One region of the Aeromonas popoffii genome, then DNA from elsewhere that is predicted to be linked to it. Evidence: riboswitches for the same ligand, from Rfam matches in the RefSeq annotation. Region 1 holds a riboswitch; each other region holds the start of a gene.

What was found. Region 1 has a riboswitch for cyclic di-GMP ahead of gbpA (N-acetylglucosamine-binding protein GbpA). Riboswitches for the same ligand answer to the same signal wherever they lie in the genome.
Region 2: it holds a riboswitch for cyclic di-GMP, as region 1 does, so the genes downstream of both, WJM78_RS16500 (glycosyl hydrolase family 18 protein) here and gbpA (N-acetylglucosamine-binding protein GbpA) in region 1, are expected to answer to the same signal.
Region 3: it holds a riboswitch for cyclic di-GMP, as region 1 does, so the genes downstream of both, WJM78_RS03295 (glycosyl hydrolase family 18 protein) here and gbpA (N-acetylglucosamine-binding protein GbpA) in region 1, are expected to answer to the same signal.

Annotation. Positions count from the first base shown of each region.
Region 1 covers NZ_CP149129.1:4,368,627-4,374,502, reverse strand. Annotated here, with positions in the region: gene cbl (HTH-type transcriptional regulator Cbl) at 1-510, shown strand, start outside; gene gbpA (N-acetylglucosamine-binding protein GbpA) at 585-2,006, opposite strand; cyclic di-GMP riboswitch class I at 2,073-2,158, opposite strand; gene WJM78_RS20270 (methyl-accepting chemotaxis protein) at 2,422-4,104, opposite strand; gene WJM78_RS20265 (M3 family metallopeptidase) at 4,401-5,876, shown strand, end outside.
Region 2 covers NZ_CP149129.1:3,614,975-3,620,850, forward strand. Annotated here, with positions in the region: gene WJM78_RS16495 (tetratricopeptide repeat protein) at 1-467, shown strand, start outside; gene WJM78_RS16500 (glycosyl hydrolase family 18 protein) at 675-3,671, opposite strand; cyclic di-GMP riboswitch class I at 3,820-3,905, opposite strand; gene WJM78_RS16505 (ExeM/NucH family extracellular endonuclease) at 4,202-5,876, shown strand, end outside.
Region 3 covers NZ_CP149129.1:692,804-698,679, forward strand. Annotated here, with positions in the region: gene WJM78_RS03290 (PAS domain-containing hybrid sensor histidine kinase/response regulator) at 1-2,304, shown strand, start outside; cyclic di-GMP riboswitch class I at 2,478-2,565, shown strand; gene WJM78_RS03295 (glycosyl hydrolase family 18 protein) at 2,677-5,289, shown strand; gene WJM78_RS03300 (glycoside hydrolase family 19 protein) at 5,365-5,876, shown strand, end outside.

The DNA.
Region 1 (5,876 bases):
ATCAGCAGCGAGCAGCTCGACAAGAGCGAAGGGGTGGTGGCGTTTCCCTATTACCGCTGGCACCACAATATCGTGGTGCCCGAGCAGCACCCCCTCACCGCCGAGCGGGAGCTGACACTGGCGGCGCTGGCGAACTGGCCCATCATCACCTATCAGGCCGGGCTGACCGGACGGGCGCGGGTGGATGAGGCGTTTGCCGAGGCGGGGATTGCGCCGCAGATCCTGCTGACCGCCCAGGATTCCGACGTCATCAAGACCTATGTCGAACTGGAGATGGGGGTCGGCATACTGGCGGACATGGCGTTCGACACCCAGCGTGACAAGGGGTTGGTGCAGCTCGACGGCAGTCGGCTGTTTGCGCCGCACACCGCCTGGATCGGTCTCAAGCAGGGGCAGTTCCAGCACAACTTCGCCTGGCAGTTCATCCAGCTCTGCAACCCCGAGCTGGCGCTGGCGGACATTCAGGCTCGCGCCATGGGCGGCGAGCCGGCCCTCGACTTCCAGATCTGAGGCTTGTCACACCATACACAACGGGGAGCCAGTGGCTCCCCGTTTTCGTGATGGCGTGATGGCTTGGCGCTGGATCAATTCAGCGCAATCCAGGCGCCTTGCCAGTGGGTACCGATGCCTGGTTCATATTGGGTGGTGCTGGCTGACCACTGGCTGCACCAGCCACTGGCGGGGAAGGGCCTGCACTGATAGACCTTGCCGTTCTTGGGTTGCAGCACCTTGGTGCCGTCGGTGTAGGACTTGAGCCCTTCCGGGAAGGTGAACTGGTAGTCACCACCGGACGGATCCTTGAGCATCAGATCCCGCGTCTGCTGCAGGGCTTCGCCACCCGCCTTCGGCCTGGCCTCGATCACCAGCTGATGGTGGCCGGCGCTGAGTCCCGCTAGCGGCATGGTGAAGCTCTGGCTGCTGTCCTTGATGTCGGCAGAGGAGTGGCCCTTGGCCACACCACCGTGGTCATACAGGGTGTTGGTGACGGCCAGATCCCCTTGTGCTGTGACGGTGAAGTCGAGGGTCAGCCTGCCGTTGTCGAGCAGGTATTCGCTCTCCAGACCGCTCACGCTGATGTCGTTGCCCACCGGTGGCTCCAGCTGTTCGAGCTGGATCTCGACGCGTTCCAGCGTGCTGCCTGCCTTGAGGTAGACGGGGTTCTGGCCGTAGACAGGGTTGAATTGGCCGTCGGCGTTCTGCTGACCGGCGCGGATCTGGCTCTGCTCGGTATTGATTTTGCTGGCCAGGGCATGGGCCCAGTTGTTTTTCTGGCCCTGTTCCGTGGTGGTGATGGTCAGCTCGGTCTGCAGATCGGGGCGTACGCCATTGGCGTCGAATACCAGGGTTCTGGCCCTGTCACCGGCCGCCAGATCGGTGGAAGGGTAGATGGTGCCGCCCTGGCTCCAGCTCAGTGGTGGCTGGGTGCCACCCTTGAAGTTGGCGTCGATCAGGTTGTAGAAGCTGTTGCTGGTATCGCCCACTTCCCACACCCCCAGGATCAGCTGATAGCCGGTGCGTTCTGGCAGGGTGCACCTGTGTGTGACCTGTTTGGGCGGCTGTACCATGTTGCCATCCACCACGCAGAAGGGGGTGAGATCGAAGGCCGCGCGGGTCAGCGACTGGTTCGGGTTCCAGTCCTGTTTAGTGAGGTAGTAACGCCAGTTGCGGGTGACGTGGTTGGCGGTGAAGGTCCAGCTGATGGCGAAGGGGCCGGCCTGCACTTCCCGCCGGGCCCAGCGATCGCTGGTCTGGGCGTTGAGTTCGCTCCAGTTCGGACTGCCCGCCGAGGCAATCTGACCATCCTGAGGGCCGGATTGCGGGAAGCCGGAAGGGCCTTCCACGCTCTGGGGCTCCCACTGCACTGCGCCACACTGGCTGTTGCCACCGGTCTTGCACAGATAGTTGCGCGATTCCGGCTGGCTGATATAGCCGTGGGCGAGCACACCCCCGCTGGCCAGCAGTGCCAGCGCCGTCGCGATATGATTGAGTTGGATTTTTGCTGCCATACAGTCCTCTGTTCGATAGATGTGGGCAGTCAAGTTGGCAGGGGAGTTCCCCTATACACACCTGCGTGTGGCAACCCCGCTATCCTGGACGACATGTCTTTAGACCGGAGGCTTTGCGTCCTGGCCTTTCAACCAGTTTGCCAAATGACTACATAAAGGGTCGCGCCGTCTCGTTTGACGACAATCCCATCATGACTAGTTTTGATTAAATAATTAAATATAAATGTTTGAGCTTAACCGCGTTGGCGTGGTGCAAATGCTTAACTTGATGTTCTTAAATGTATATTTAAGCTACTCACCTTGCTGAATGTCGTGAATCATCTCGATAAGATGCAAAAAAACGACATTTTTTATCAATAAAAAAACCCTGCCAGCGAGGCTGGCAGGGATGGGCATTGCGACAGGGCCGGACGGATCAGTGGCGAATGCGGGGACGTTCGGTTTGACCGGTCTGCGGATGCAGGGGCGCCCGTTGCCGGTCTATGGTGTTGCCGAGTTTGAACACCGCCAGCCGCTCGTCCAGGCTGCGGGAGAGGCCGGCCAGCAGCTCGCTCTCCTGGGCCAGTTGCGAGGCGGACTGGGACATTTCCAGTGCCGAGTCGTTGATGCCGCTGACGTTGCGGTTCATGTCCTCGGCCACCATGCTCTGCTGTTCGGCGGCGGTGGCTATCTGGGTTGCCATATCGCTCACGTGCTGGATGTGATTGACGATGAGGGAGAGATCCTGCCCTGCCTTCTCCGACTGGCTGACGCTGCTCGCCGCCAGCTTGCGGCTGGCATCCATGGCGCTGGCGGCGGTGACGGCCCGCTGTTGCAGTTGGGCTATGGTGCTCTGGATCTCCTCGGTAGACTGGCGGGTACGGCTCGCCAGGTGGCGCACCTCGTCGGCCACCACGGCGAAGCCGCGTCCCTGTTCTCCGGCGCGGGCTGCCTCGATGGCGGCATTGAGCGCCAGCAGGTTGGTCTGTTCCGAGATGGCGCTGATGACGGTGGTCACCTCGCTTATCTGCATCACCCCCTCCTTGAGCTGATTGACCTGCAGTGTGGCCTGCTCCACCTCGGTGGCCAGTGCCTGAATGCCATGCACGCTGGCATGCACGTCCCGGTTGCCGAGCCCGGCCTCGTTGGTGGCATCCTGGGTATCGCGGGCAGTATTTTCCGCGTGGCCCGCCACATCCGAGATGGTCGCGCTCATCTCGTTCATGGCGGTGGCGAGCTGAGCCAGCTGATCCCGTTGGCTGTTGACCGCCTGATTGGTCTGCTCGGCGGCGGCGGCGATGCGCAGGGCGGCATCCGCCACGTTGCGGGCACCCTGGCTGGCCTCGATCAGTGCGTGACGGATGGCGTCGAGCCCCTGGTTGGTGCAGGTGGCGACGACACCCAGCTCATCTTTGCCGTGTATCGGTATGCTGACCACCAGATCCCCGGCCGCCACCTGCTGCATGGCCCGCTTGATCTCGGCCAGCGGATTGACGATGGAGCGACTGATGGCAAAACCCAGCAGCCCCATCAGCAGGATCACCAGCAGGGTGGCGCCTCCCATCAGCTGGTACTGGGACCAGATGGTGGCCTCGATGTCTTGCAGCGGCACGCCGGATCCCAGGATCCAGCCCCAGGGCTGGTAGCCCGCCACCAGCGACATTTTCTGGGCCGTCTCACCCGTGGGGGCAATCCATTGATATTCCAGCCGGCCATGCTGGCCCCCCTTGCCAAGATCCACCATGCGCTGCCAGTGCGCCCCGGTGGTTGTGCCGCTCTCTCCCATCTGCTGGCCGACCAGCTCCGGTTTGGTGGGGTGCACCACCACGTGGCGGGTCTCATCGATCACGAACAGATAGTTGTCGCCATCGAAGCGCATGCTGCTGAGCATGGCCTTGGCTTCGGCCTGGGCCTGAGCGGCGGGCAGTGTGGTAGCGAGGGCCTGGATCCGGCTCATGGCGAGATCCAGCACAGCCTGCAGTCGTGCCTCCCGCTCACTCATCAGATTGCGATGCAAGGCACTGGCCGAGATGAGCAGCAGTGCGATAAAGCCGACCAGTGCCAGTGAGAGCAGCAACATCAATTTGCGGCTCACGGCGATATCACCGAGCTTGAACATAAGCTATTCCTTCTTTCCCGTACGGGTCTGGTTATGGCCAGTCATGACGATGGCCCTGATTATTTCGGTGTTAACATTTAATTAACTTTCAATGATTTGTGGTGACTGAACGCTAATTGAGCGTGTTGACAATTAGTATAGCCAGCAGACAGAAACCCTCACTTTTGGTAGTGTGGTTGTGCGCATCCCGGCGCACTATTTGCCTGCCCTATTTGCAAAAAGTGTGAATGAGTTGGCATTTCACCAAAAAAAGGAGTGGGCGCCCCAGGGGGCTGCCCCATAACAAGAGGGAATTTATGAGTTCCATTGCCAGGAATTACTTGAACCAGCTCAACGCCGACTACCTGCAGGTACACAGGCGCAAGGAGGACCTGTTCTGGTCCACCTACATGGGCACCAGTGACAATCAGGCCGGTTTTACCGCCGCCGAGCAGGCCTATAAGGCCTTCTGTGCCGATCCTGCGCGCCTGCCGGTACTGAGGGAGATGCAGGCCCTGGCCGAAGAGACAGATCTCAAGCGAGGTCTGGGGGGCTGGATTGCCTTCTTCGAGTGCAATGTCATCGAGGATCCGGCGGCTGCCGCCCTGATGGACGAGCTGGTAGCAGCCGAGGCGGCGCTGTTCGCCCGTCGCCGGGAGCTGAAGCTGACCTTGCTGGACGAGCAGGGCCGCCAGGTGTCCGGCAGCCTGCCCGCCGCCAGCACGGCACTGGCTGCCAGCGCCGATGAAGCGGTGCGCCAGAGCGCACTCGCCATGTTCCATACCCTGGAGCAGTGGGTGGTCGACAACGGCTATCTGGAGATAGTTCTGCTTCGCAACCGCTTCGCCCGCGCCATGGGCTATCGCGACTATTTCGATTACAAGGTGCGCAAGAACGAGCAGATGAGCCCGGCGCAGCTGTTTGCTGTGCTGGATGACTTCATCGCCCGCACCGAGCAGCGGGTGCAACAGAGCCTGGCGGAACTCAAGGCGGCCAAGGGGGAGGCGGCGCTCTTGCCCCACAACCTGCGTTACTTCGTCAGCGGCGACGTGACCCGTCAGCTCGATCCCTATGTGCCCTTCTCCCGGGCGCTGAAGGATTGGGTCGAGAGCTTCCGCCGGCTCGGCATCCAGTATCGGGACGCGACCCTCACCCTGGATCTGCTGACCCGGGAGGGGAAATACGAGAACGGCTTCTGCCACGGCCCTGTGCCCAGCTTCTGGCAGGAGGGCAAGTGGGTGCCCGCCGTGGTCAATTTCACCAGCCTGGCCAACCCATCTCAGGTAGGCAGCGGCTGGAGCGGCCTCAACACCCTGTTCCACGAGGGGGGCCACGCAGCCCACTTTGCCAATGTGACCGGCAACGCACCCTGTTTCTCCCAAGAGTTCCCGCCCACCTCCATGGCCTATGCCGAGACCCAGTCCATGTTCTGCGACAGCCTGCTGGACGATGCTGACTGGCTCAAGCGCTATGCCAGAAACGAGGCGGGGGAGGCGATCCCCGATTCGCTCATCAAGGCGATGATAGAGGCGCGCCAGCCCTTTCGTGCCTTCAACGAGCGCCAGATAGCGCTGGTCTCCTACTTCGAGCGAGATCTCTACGCCATGGCCGACGGCGATCGCACCCCGGCCGCCGTGCTGGCGCTGGCTCGCCAGTGGGAGCGCAAGATCCTCGGCACTGAGAGCCCGCGTCCGCTGCTGGCCATTCCGCACCTCCTTAATCAAGAGTCGGCTTGTGCCTACCACGGCTATCTGCTGGCGCTGATGGCGGTGGAGCAGACCCGCGCCTACTTC
Region 2 (5,876 bases), 750 kb from region 1:
AGCGGCTGGCCAACTACCTGGCCTTCGCCGGTATTCCTCACCGGGCGGCACGCGTGATGGAGAAGGCGATGAAGGAGGGGACCATAGAGAGCAGCGCAACCAACTTCAAGGCACTGGCCAACTACTGGCATCAGGCCAAGGAGCTGGATCCCGCCATCGATACCCTGGCGAGATCCTACAAGCTGGCTCCGGATGCCGAACTGCAATTGAAGATGGCGCGCATGATGATCCAGAGCAAACGCTATCAGGATCTGGTGGCCCTGGCCGCCAAGCCTGCGGCCAATGCCAATGGTGAACAACGCGCCGATCTGAAATTCCTGACCGGGGTCGCCTATTTTGAGCAGCAAAAACCGAAGGAGGCCCTCTCCGCCTTCACCCAGGCAGCCCAGAATGGCAACGTCAGTGGCCGTGCCTCTCCCTGGATAAACTTCCTCAAGGAGCAACAGGGCGGCGCCGTCACCCAATAAACAAGGTCACGGTTTGGCCCCGCCCGCGGCACATAACAAGGGACCGCCCCGCAGGTTGCCTTGGTGGCAATTGGCCGCTCTTCGGAGCGGTCTTTTTTATCCCCCTCTTTTTATATATTCCGCCATAAAAAATCCGGAGCCTGGGCTCCGGATTGATCCTGCTGGTACTGCCTTGCCACGCATGGCGTCAACACAGGAGTTATCAGATCAGTAACTACATACCAGCTTCCAGCTGCCATCGGTGGCCTTGGGTTCGCTGCTGGTCCACCAGTTCGCCTGCCACACCACCTTGTTGTGGGTCATGCGATCGCCGCCATTGGCGTGATCCCCCTGCGGCCAGCTCGGATAGGCCTTGTAGGCCGCCGGATTGACGTTCTGGCTGCTGCAGCTGGTGCCCGGATTCTCGCCGCCACCCGAGCCCAGCACGGCCTCCGGCAGGGTCGGGAACTCGGCCTTGAGCCCTATGGTCTGGCTGCCGCTGATGATACGCATGCCGCTCGGCACGCCGGCTGCGGGCAGGTAGTAGGTCATGGCGACTTCAACTTCAGCGCCCGGCGCCAGGGTCTGCCAGCTCGGCAGGTTCATGGCGACCTTGTGGAAGTCCTTCTCGTTGGCAATGCCCTCCGAGTTGTCGTTGCCACCGCTCTCCGCCACTTTCAGCCCCATGCCACTCTGATCCGTGATGGTGTCAGAGGTGGACGTCGGCATCAGAAACTCGATGCGAGCGCCGCCCGGAATGGTCTGGGTCGACTTGTTGACCAGCTTGAGTTTCGGGTTGATCGGGTAGTTGGAGTCCCCTTCCTTGAAGCCGGAGAGGCTGACCTGGATGTCGAGCTGGGCACTCGGCGCGGCCAGATCATTCTGCTTGTTGTTGTACGGAGTTGCCTTGGCAAACTTCTCGTAGGCAAGCGTAGTCAGAGTGCTGCCCATGCCGTACTCGTTCTTGGCCGGATCGAAGGCGTAGTCGCCCGCCATCTCCCAGAACATGACGCCACCCAACCCGCGCTTGATGATGTAGTCCAGCTTGTGACCCATGGACTCTTCATCTTCAGTGGAGAGGAACACCTTCTTCTCATCGTTCCAGAGCCAGGGCGCCTGCGCCTTGTCATCGTAGTAACGGACGTACTTGCCCTGCATCACGTGGGCCGGGTTGTTGGGATCCAGACCCCAGGCAGTGCCGTAACTTGGCAACGTTGTGATGCCCAGGCTGGCCGCGTGCTCCAGGTTCTTGGCATGCCACATGGGCACGGCGCCACCGCCGATCTCCTTGCCGTTCTTGTCCAGATCATGCCAGATATTGTCAATGCCGACCGCACCATTGCCGCACGGAATCGTACTGCCACCCGTGCCCGGCTGGCACTCGTTCTGGCTCGGCAGGGCCGCCTTGCCACCCAGACCGTGAGTGCCACCGCTCACCCCCTGCCAGCCGCGGGTGTAATAGGGCACACCCACGTTGATCTTGCCGGCCGCCAGCGCACCGCGGAAGTAGTGGGCAGACCAGGCGGCGTTGAGGTAACCGATACCGCCAAACTGGGCCTGATTGTATACGCCCCAGTGGGAGAGCTCGGGGTCGGCATTGTTGTCGAACAGCGCCGCATTGTGACCGACAAAATGGTTCCAGGCACCGTGGAAGTCATAGGTCATCAGGTTGACGTAATCCAGATACTGGGTGACCTGGAAGTTCTCCATGCCGCGCAGCAGGTAGGCTGACGCCGGTGAAGCTATGGTCAGCATGTACTTGCGACCATCCTCGATACCGGCATTGTCGAGCCGCGCCCGCAGTGTCTTCATCAGCACCTCGTAGTTGGCAAACAGCTTGGCACGGCACTGGTTGGAGAGCGGGAAGTCGTTGGGGTTGCCTGCATCCTTCATGGAGGTGGGGTACTCGTAGTCCACATCCACCCCATCGAAACCGTACTGGCGGATGAAACTCACCGCCGAATCGGCAAAGGCGTTGATGCCGGCTGTATTGACCGAGCAGTCGCCCTTGGTGGTGGCGGTGTAGAAGCCGCGGGTATCGGCCCAGCCCCCTACCGAGATAAGGGTCTTCACGTCCGGATACTGCTTCTTGTACTTGGAGATCAGGTTGAAGTGGCCCTGATAGGCGAATTCGGGATCCATCTCGGCGCCCGGCACACCATCCCAAGTCAGCTTGGTGGCTGCATCATCCACCTTGATCTGGTGACTCTGCTCGTCCACCGCCGCGAAGGCGTAGTTGATGTGGGTGAGCTTGTCCCAGGGGATGTCGTTCACCAGGTAGGCGGGCAGGCCATTCTTGCCAGTGCGCCAAGAGGTGAAGTAACCGATCACCCGGCGGGCGTGGTCATCCCCCATGCACTCGTAACCGTCCGGGCGATAGATCTGGCGAATGTCACAAGAGAGGTTGCCACCGGTGGGCGGCAGCGCCGCCTCTTCCACCTGCACATCGACCTGGGCAGACTCGCCCACCAGATTTTCCTTGTCGGTCGCCACCAGCTTGAGGGCGGCAGCCCCCTTGCTCTGGGGCGTCCAGCTCACCTGCCAGGGGGCGCTGACGTCTTCACCGACTTTCTTGCCATCCACGTAGAGCTCGACCCTGGCCACGTCATTGTTGGCATCGGTGACATTGCCACTGACCGCCACGCTGCGCCCCAGGGTCACCTTGGCACCGCTGGCCGGGCTGCTGATACTCACCCCGGGCGCCTCTGGCGCGACCACGGCATTGACGCTGAAGCTGGCATCCGCCTCGCTCAGCACGGCGCCATCCTTGTCCAGCCCACGAGATTTGAGTTGATGGGGGCCGACACCGGTAGCGACCCAGCTGGCCGACCAGGGGGCCCCGCTGCTGACCGCCACCTGCTGACCATCGATCAGATACTCGACCTTGACCAGGGCGCTGCTGTTGCCGCTCAGGGTGACCGCAAGGGCCACGGGTACACCTTCGTTGAAAACGCTACCAAGGGCGGGCGAACTGATTGCCAGCCCAAGGCCCGGATTCGTGCCGCCGTCGTTGAACAGCTTCCAGGCATCGGCCCAGACTGCACCCACACCGGGGGCATAGTGATAGGGGGATGCCCCGCACCAGCCGGAATAGGGAAATTCTTTGCATTCGTAGAGAGCGCCTGCGTTGCTGACCACATCGCCAGCCTTGTAAGCGGTGCCGGCCTGATAGGCGGGATAAGCGGCTTGTGCCCAAGCGGGCATGGCAGCCAGGGCCACCAGCATGGCAAGCCTGCTGGGCCTTAAGGTCTGTTGCATATTGTTATCTTCCTTGTTTTGTCTTGGCATTGGTCACCAGGGCAAAGAACAAGCGCAACCGGCGTGATGGGAGCAGACAACTGGCAATGGACGTGCCACAAACACCACCTTCACCCTGGGAAGCCCCGCTATCTGGATCGACTGATCTGGAGACCGGAGGCATTGCGTCCCGGCATTTCGACCGGTTTGCCCTTTACCTGGGTTCCGTGAGGAACAAGCCGAGTATAGGAATCAACCAGCAGAGTCTCAATCTTCATTCTCGAAGAAAAATATGTGGATGCAAGCCAGATCACACTTTCCCGAGAACAGTGAATTAATGATTTTGTCATTAATTTCATAACGTTAGTCAGGTCAAAAAAACCAGCACTGCCCTCATTTGCATCCCGGTAATGTGCGTTGGCTCACTGGTATGACGTGCCAGAAATGTGACAATGCGCGCCCTTGGTCAAGGTGCCAAGGCTATGGAAACACTGGCAAAAAATAAAAAAGGAACCGTTATGAAAGGAACACGTACCCTGCTGTCGCTGGCCGTGGGGCTTGCGATCGCCTCCCCATCCCTCCATGCCGCCAGCTTCAGCTGCCCGGCTGACAGTGCCCTCACTCCCATCCCCGTCATCCAGGGCATTGGTGGCAAGAGTCCCCTTATCCCCGATGGCAAGTTCGAAAGCGCCCAGAGCGTCACGGTCAAGGCGGTGGTCACGGCACTTGGTGAGAGTATCAACAAGGGTTTCTACCTGCAGGATCTGCAAGGGGATGACAACCCCCAGACGTCGGATGGCATCTTCGTCTACCTCAACGACAAAAACTTCGCCAGCAAGTACCCGGACATCAAGCCGGGTGCCGAAGTCTGTCTGGAGGCCAAGGTCGAGGAGTACTACAACCACACCCAGCTCAAGCCGGTCGTTGACAGCGGCGCCCCGCGTCTGCAGGTTCTCGCTCAGGGCTCTGTGCCTGCCGCCGCGCCGCTGCGGGTACTGGAAAACGAGACCCTGGCCCGGGCGCTGGAGCGTCACGAAGGGATGCGGGTACGCCTTGATGCTGACAGCGCGCTCAAGGTAAGCCGCAACTTCAGCTATGACTACGCCGCCAAACGCAACAATCTGGTGCTGTCACACCAGGCACCGCTGATGAAGCCGACCCAGCTGCATGCCGCCGACAGCAAGGAAGCCAAGGCGCTGGCCAGGGCCAATGCCCGCAACCGGGTATTCCTCGAGTCTGACTTCAAGGCCGCCGATGGCAAACTGCCCTGGCTGCCGGGCTGGGATCCGGAGCAGGGTTATCTGCGCATCGGCGATGCCCCGGTCAATCTGGATGCGCTGGTGGGCTACAGCTACAACGAATACCGGTTGATAGTGCCGCAGGATCAGGTGATCACCGCCGGCGATCTGCTGCGCACCAGCGATAACGATCGCCAGAGCGCACCGGCCCGTGCCGATGGCACCGACTTGCGTATCGGCAGCTTCAACGTGCTCAACTACTTTACCAGCCACTCCAGCGTGGGGGGAGCCCTCAATGTGCTGTGCAAGGATCAGGCGGATGCGGACAGCGCCAAGGGCTGCAACCGCGGCGCCAAAAACCTGGAGGACTTCCAGAAACAGCGTGCCAAGATAGTCAACGCCATCACGGAGATGGATGCCGATCTGCTCGGCCTGATGGAGATGGAGAACAACGGCTTTGACAGTCACTCCGCCATCAGTGATCTGGTGCAAAGCCTCAACGCCCAACAGAAGGAAGCTGACAAACAGTACGCCTTCGTGGCCCTGCCCAAGGCGCTGCTTGGCGACGAGCGCTTCTTCGGCGGCGACGCCATCATGGTGGCCATGATCTACCGGCCCGCCAAGCTGACGCCGCAGGGGGGTGCCAGCGTCATCACGCTGCCGGTACAGAAATACCAGGACGCGAAAGGAGTCGAGAAACAGGCCTCCCAGCGTGACTCCCTGGTGCAGAGCTTCACCGTCGAGGGCAGCAAGGAGCCGCTGACCCTGGTGGTCAACCACCTCAAATCCAAGGGATCCGGCTGCCTGGAGAACCTGGATGGCAAGGAGCCGGCCGATCTGCAGGGCAAGTGTACCGAGTTCCGGGTCAGTGCCGCCAAGGTGCTGGGCGACGCGGTGAACACGCTGCCGGGCATGGTCATGTTGGTGGGTGACCTCAACTCCTACGCCAGGGAAG
Region 3 (5,876 bases), 1.2 Mb from region 1:
CTCTGGCTTGGGGATCTCACCAGCCTGTCGCGCATCGGCTATCTGTCGTTCGGCGCCGTGGCCCAGTTCGCACCGGCCCTGCTGCTCGGCCTCTACTGGCGGCACGGCAATCGCAAGGGGGTCTATCTTGGCCTCGCCCTCGGGGTCAGCCTCTGGTTTGCGACCCTGCTGGCAGAGAGCGGCCTGCTGGCCGGCTCGCCGCTGGAAGCCCTGCTGGCGCCGCCGGACTGGCCTGCCTTCCGCGATCTGAGCCTGGGGACCTGGTGCATCTTTCTGAGCCTCTTGCTCAACCTGCTCGGCTATGTGATGGGCTCCCTGTTGTCGCGGGCGGCGGTGAGTGAGCGGTTGCAGGCGGCTAACTTCGTCGGCAAGCCGAGCCGCGATACCACGGCCCTCTATCAGGCGCGGGTCTCGGTCAAGGAGCTGGAGATGCTGGCGGCCCGCTTCGTCGGCTCGAGCCGGGTCAAGCGGGCCTTCGGTCGCTTCGCCGGCGAGCGGGGCGGCACACTGGCGCCCCAGATGCAGGCGTCGGCCGAACTCATTGCTCACACGGAGCGGCTGCTGGCGGGGGTGTTCGGCACCTCGTCCGCCCGGCTGGTGCTGGCCTCGGCCCTGCAGGGGCGTAACATGCAGCTGGAGGAGATAGCCACCATAGTGGACGAAGCCTCAGATGTGTTTCGCTTCAACCGTGGCCTGCTGCAGGGGGCCATAGAACACATGGGGCAGGGGATCTCGGTCGTGGACAGAGAGCTCAAGCTGGTGGCCTGGAACCGGCGCTACATAGATCTGTTTCACTATCCGCCGGGGCTTATTCAGGCAGGGCGTTCCATCGAGGAGATTATCCGTTACAACGCCGAGCAGGGGCTGTGCGGCCCGGGAGATATCGAGGCCCATGTGGCGCGGCGGGTCGCCTTCATGCTGCGTGGCAGCCCCCACATCTCGGCGCGGGAGCGACCCGATGGCCGGGTGATCGAGATGCAGGGCAACCCCATGCCAGCTGGCGGTTTCGTCATGACCTTTACCGACATTACCCCGTTTCGCGACGCCGAGCGGGTGCTGCGCGAAGCCAACGAACACCTGGAGGCGCGGGTGGCTGAACGCACTCACGAGCTCTCCGAACTCAACCGTCAGCTGCTGCTGGTGAACCAGCAGGTGGAGCGGGCCAACCACTCCAAAAGCCGCTTCCTGGCGGCGGTGAGCCACGATCTGACCCAGCCGCTCAACGCCGCCAGGCTGTTCACCTCTTCCTTGCTGGAGATGTTGCCGCCCCGGGATGAGACGGCCCGCATCGCCCGTCACATCGACGATGCGCTGGGGGCGACCGAGGATCTCATCACGGATCTGCTCGATATCTCGCGCCTCGAAGCAGGCAAGTTCAAGGCCAGGAAGCTGGATTTCGCCTTGCACGACGTGCTTGCCAACCTCAAGGCGGAGTTCGGGGTGCTGGCCCAGGCGGGGGGCATACAGTTCTCGGTGGTGGAGAGCAAGCTGGCCGTGTACAGCGATGTGCGCCTGCTGCGCCGGGTGCTGCAAAACTTCCTCACCAATGCGTTTCGCTACAACCCGGGCGGCCGTGTGTTGCTCGGTTGCCGCCGGATGGGGGACAAGGTGAGCATCGAGGTGTGGGACAACGGCCCCGGCATTCCGGCCGACAAGCAGGAGGACATTTTCGACGAGTTCTCCCGTCTCGATCACTCCCGCACCGCCAAGGAGCAGGGATTGGGGCTGGGGCTCGCCATCGCCCGCGGTATCGCCCTGGTGCTGGGCCACAACCTGACTCTGCGCAGCTGGCCGGGGAGGGGATCCGTGTTTGCCATCACCCTCAACCTGGCGACCCGTCCTGTCGCAACGACGCAGGTGGCGGCCCCCGCCCTGCGGGACAGCCAGCTGGAGGGGGTCCGGGTGCTCTGTATCGACAACGAGAGCGATATCCTCATCGCCATGCACTCCCTGCTGGGGCGCTGGGGCTGCGAGGTGGTCTGCGCCCAGAGCCTGGTTCAGGCTGAGGATCTCATCGCCGGTGGCTTCCTGCCGCAGCTGGTGTTGTCCGATTACCACCTGGATGACGGCAAGACAGGCTTGCAGGCGCTGCACATGCTGCGCCTCGCCCATGGCAACGACATCGGCGGCATCATCATCAGCGCGGATCGCAAGAGCGGGTTGCAGGCACAGATCCGTGAACACGGTTACGGCTATATCAGTAAACCGGTCAAACCGCTCAAGTTGCGGGCGCTGATGAACAGCATATTGCGGCCGGCCAAACTTGATGATGATCACGAAACAAGTAATTCGTCTTATTTTTAATCGCGACCTTGAGGGGGTAGGGTTGGTGTTTTTTTGCTCAATGAGGCGCTGTTTCTTCTCTTTTGAGGCTCTTTATCGATCACATGTGGTCTATTAATAACCGGTCGTTGGTTTGCCCTTCCTTATTTAACTTCTTATAGTCAACTGGCGATTATTTTTTGTCGCAAATCAAGTTGTGCCAAAGGCAAACCGGACGAAAGTTCGGGACGCAAAGCTTCCGGTCTAAGGGTCAGCAGTACCTAAGATAGCGGGGCCACCACAGGTTGTTTCGCCCATGGGCCAAGCCATGGTGCGATGTTGTCTACGTGACCTGTCAGGTTGGCGTTGCCTTTTTCGTTGTTTATTCCAAGAACGAAATAAGGATATTCAACTATGTTAAGTCCAAAACCCTCATTACTGGCATTGTTGGTCGGGGGCCTGTGTGCCTCCTCCGCGTTCGCAGCCGCACCCGGCAAACCCACCATAGGCTGGGGCGAAACCAAGTTCGCCATCGTCGAAGTGGATCAAGCCGCCACCTCCTACAACAAGCTGGTGACTGTCCACAAGGATGGCGCCCAGGTCAGCGTGAGCTGGAACCTCTGGTCCGGTGACGTTGGCCAGACGGCCAAGGTGTTACTCGATGGCAAGGAGGTGTGGTCCGGTGCCGCATCCGCCGCCGGCACCGCCAATTTCAAGGTGACCAAGGGGGGCCGCTACCAGATGCAGGTGGCCCTGTGTAACGCCGACGGTTGCACTCTCTCCGACAAAAAAGCGATCCTGGTGGCGGACACCGACGGCAGCCACCTGGTGCCGCTCAAGGCACCGCTGCAGGAGAACAACAAGCCTTACGCCAACAAGTCCGGCAAGGTGGTGGGGGCCTACTACGTGGAGTGGGGTGTCTATGGCCGCAAGTTCACCGTGGACAAGGTTCCGGCCCAGAACCTGACTCACATACTCTATGGCTTTACTCCCATCTGCGGCGGCAATGGCATCAACGACAGCCTGAAAGAGATCGCGGGCAGTTTCGAGGCGCTGCAACGATCCTGCGCCGGGCGTGAGGATTTCAAGGTCTCCATCCACGATCCTTGGGCGGCCATCCAGATGCCGCAAGGCAGCCTTACCGCCCATGACGAGCCCTACAAGGGCAACTTCGGCAACCTGATGGCGCTCAAGAAGGCCTATCCTGACCTGAAAATTCTCCCCTCCATCGGCGGGTGGACCCTCTCCGACCCCTTCTTCTTCTTCGGTGACAAGACCAAACGCGACACCTTCGTCGCTTCGGTGAAAGAGTATTTACAGACCTGGAAATTCTTCGACGGGGTGGATATCGACTGGGAGTTCCCGGGGGGGCAGGGGGCCAACCCCAAACTGGGCAGCGCCTCTGATGGCGAGACTTATGTGCTGCTGATGAAGGAGCTGCGCGCCATGCTCGATGAGCTGAGCGCAGAGACGGGCCGCACCTACGAGCTCACCTCCGCCATCAGCGCTGGCGGTGACAAGATTGCCAAGGTGGACTATCGCGCTGCCCAGCAATACATGAATCATCTCTTCCTGATGAGCTACGACTTCAACGGTGCCTGGACCAACACAGGGCTGGGCCACCAGACCGCGCTCTATGAGGCGAGCTGGGATCCCAACACCAAGTACACCACCGACAAGGGGGTGAAGGCGCTGCTGGGCCAGGGCGTGGATCCGGGCAAAGTCGTGGTAGGCGCGGCCATGTATGGCCGTGGCTGGACCGGTGTCAGCGGCTATCAGGGCAACAACCCCTTCACCGGCACCGCCACCGGCCCGATTGCGGGCAGCGAGGCGGAAGGGATCTGGGAGAAGGGGGTCATCGATTATCGCGGCATCGCCAAGGGCAAGATGGCCGGGGACTGGCAGTACAGCTACGACGAGGCGGCCGAGGCGCCCTATGTGTTCAAGGCCTCCACCGGCGAGCTCATCACCTTCGATGACGAGCGTTCAGTCAAGGCCAAGGGGCAATATGTGCTGGCCAACCAGCTCGGCGGCATGTTCGCTTGGGAAATCGATGCCGACAATGGCGACATTCTCAATGCCATGCACGAGGGGCTGGGCAACGGGGAAGGCACAACACCGCCGGTCAACAAGCCGCCGGTGGCCAGTGCAGGCAATGATATCGTCGTGACGGGCCCGGCCGAGCTGGTGCTGGATGGTTCTGCTTCCCGCGATCCGGAAGGGGCCGTGCTGAACTACAGCTGGACCCAGATCTCCGGTCCCAAGGCGACCCTGAGCGATGCCAACCAGGCCAAGGCCAAGGTGAGCGTCGACGCGGTCAGCCAGGACGTGAATCTGGTGTTCGAACTGACGGTGACCGACGATCACAACCTCAGTGCCAAGGATCGGCTGGTAGTGACCAACAAGGCGCCGCAACCCAACCTGCCGCCTGTGGTGACGGTGCAGGACAAGGTCTCGGTAGAGGCCGGCAAGCAGGTGGCCATCACCGCCAACGCCAGCGATCCCAACGGCGACACCCTGAGCTATCAGTGGATCGTCCCGGCCGGGTTGACCACCAGCGGTCAGAACAGCAAGACCCTGGTGGTGACAGGCCCCAACGTGACCGTGGAGGCCGGTTATGACCTCACGGTCACCGTGACCGACGGCGCGCTGGATGCCCAGGCCAAGACCCGCCTCACCGTGACCCCGGTCAGCGGTGGCGGTGACTGCAATGCCACCGATCCCGATGCCGCCAACTGGCCTGCCTGGAAGGCCACGACCACCTACAGCGGTGGCGAGAAGGTGAGCCACAACCAGCTGGTATGGCGCGCCAAGTATTGGAGCCGAGGCAATGAGCCCACCCCAGGGGCCGATCAGTGGCAGCTCGAGAGCAAGGTCGAGCTGGGCTGGGATACCGCAGCTGCCTATAACGGCGGCGATCTGGTCAATCACGGTGGTCGCCGCTGGCAGGCCAAATGGTGGAATCAGGGCAATGAGCCTGGCAAGTCCGGCGTCTGGCTTGATATCGGGGTCGCCAGCTGCCCGTAAGGGGGCAGCCCCAGACATGATGGCGGGGCTGGTCTGGCCCCGTCCCTTTTCGAAGAAAACCGGAGAACAACAATAATGAACAGAAATCGTACGACACTTCTGTTTGCCAGCCTGATGCTGAGCGGACACCTCTGGGCGGCTGACGTCTACAACATCAATCAGGGTTACAGTGGCGGCAGCCAGGTCAGTTTCAACGGCAAGATCTACGAAGCCAAGTGGTATGCCAATCCGGGCCAGAGCCCGGCGCTGCAGGTCGCCAATGAATGGGACTCTCCGTGGACCCTGCTGGGTGACGGCGAGGCGACCCCGTCCGATGGCGGCGGGGGCATCACACCGCCAGTGGAGGGGGGGAGCGGTGCGACCGAAGGCGCCCCCGTCTACCTGAGCCAGAGCGAGCTGGATGCCAGGGAGCAGACACTCACCGACTTCCCGGCCATGGCGGCAGTCAAGGCCTCCATCGCGACCCGTGACAATGCCGTGGTCGAGGCGGTGGCCCCCGGCCTGCCGCTCAACCCCGCCAACGTCAAGCGGGTCGAGGGGGTGATCAGCGAGTCGCAGTTCAACTTCCTGTTCCCGCTGCGGGCCCC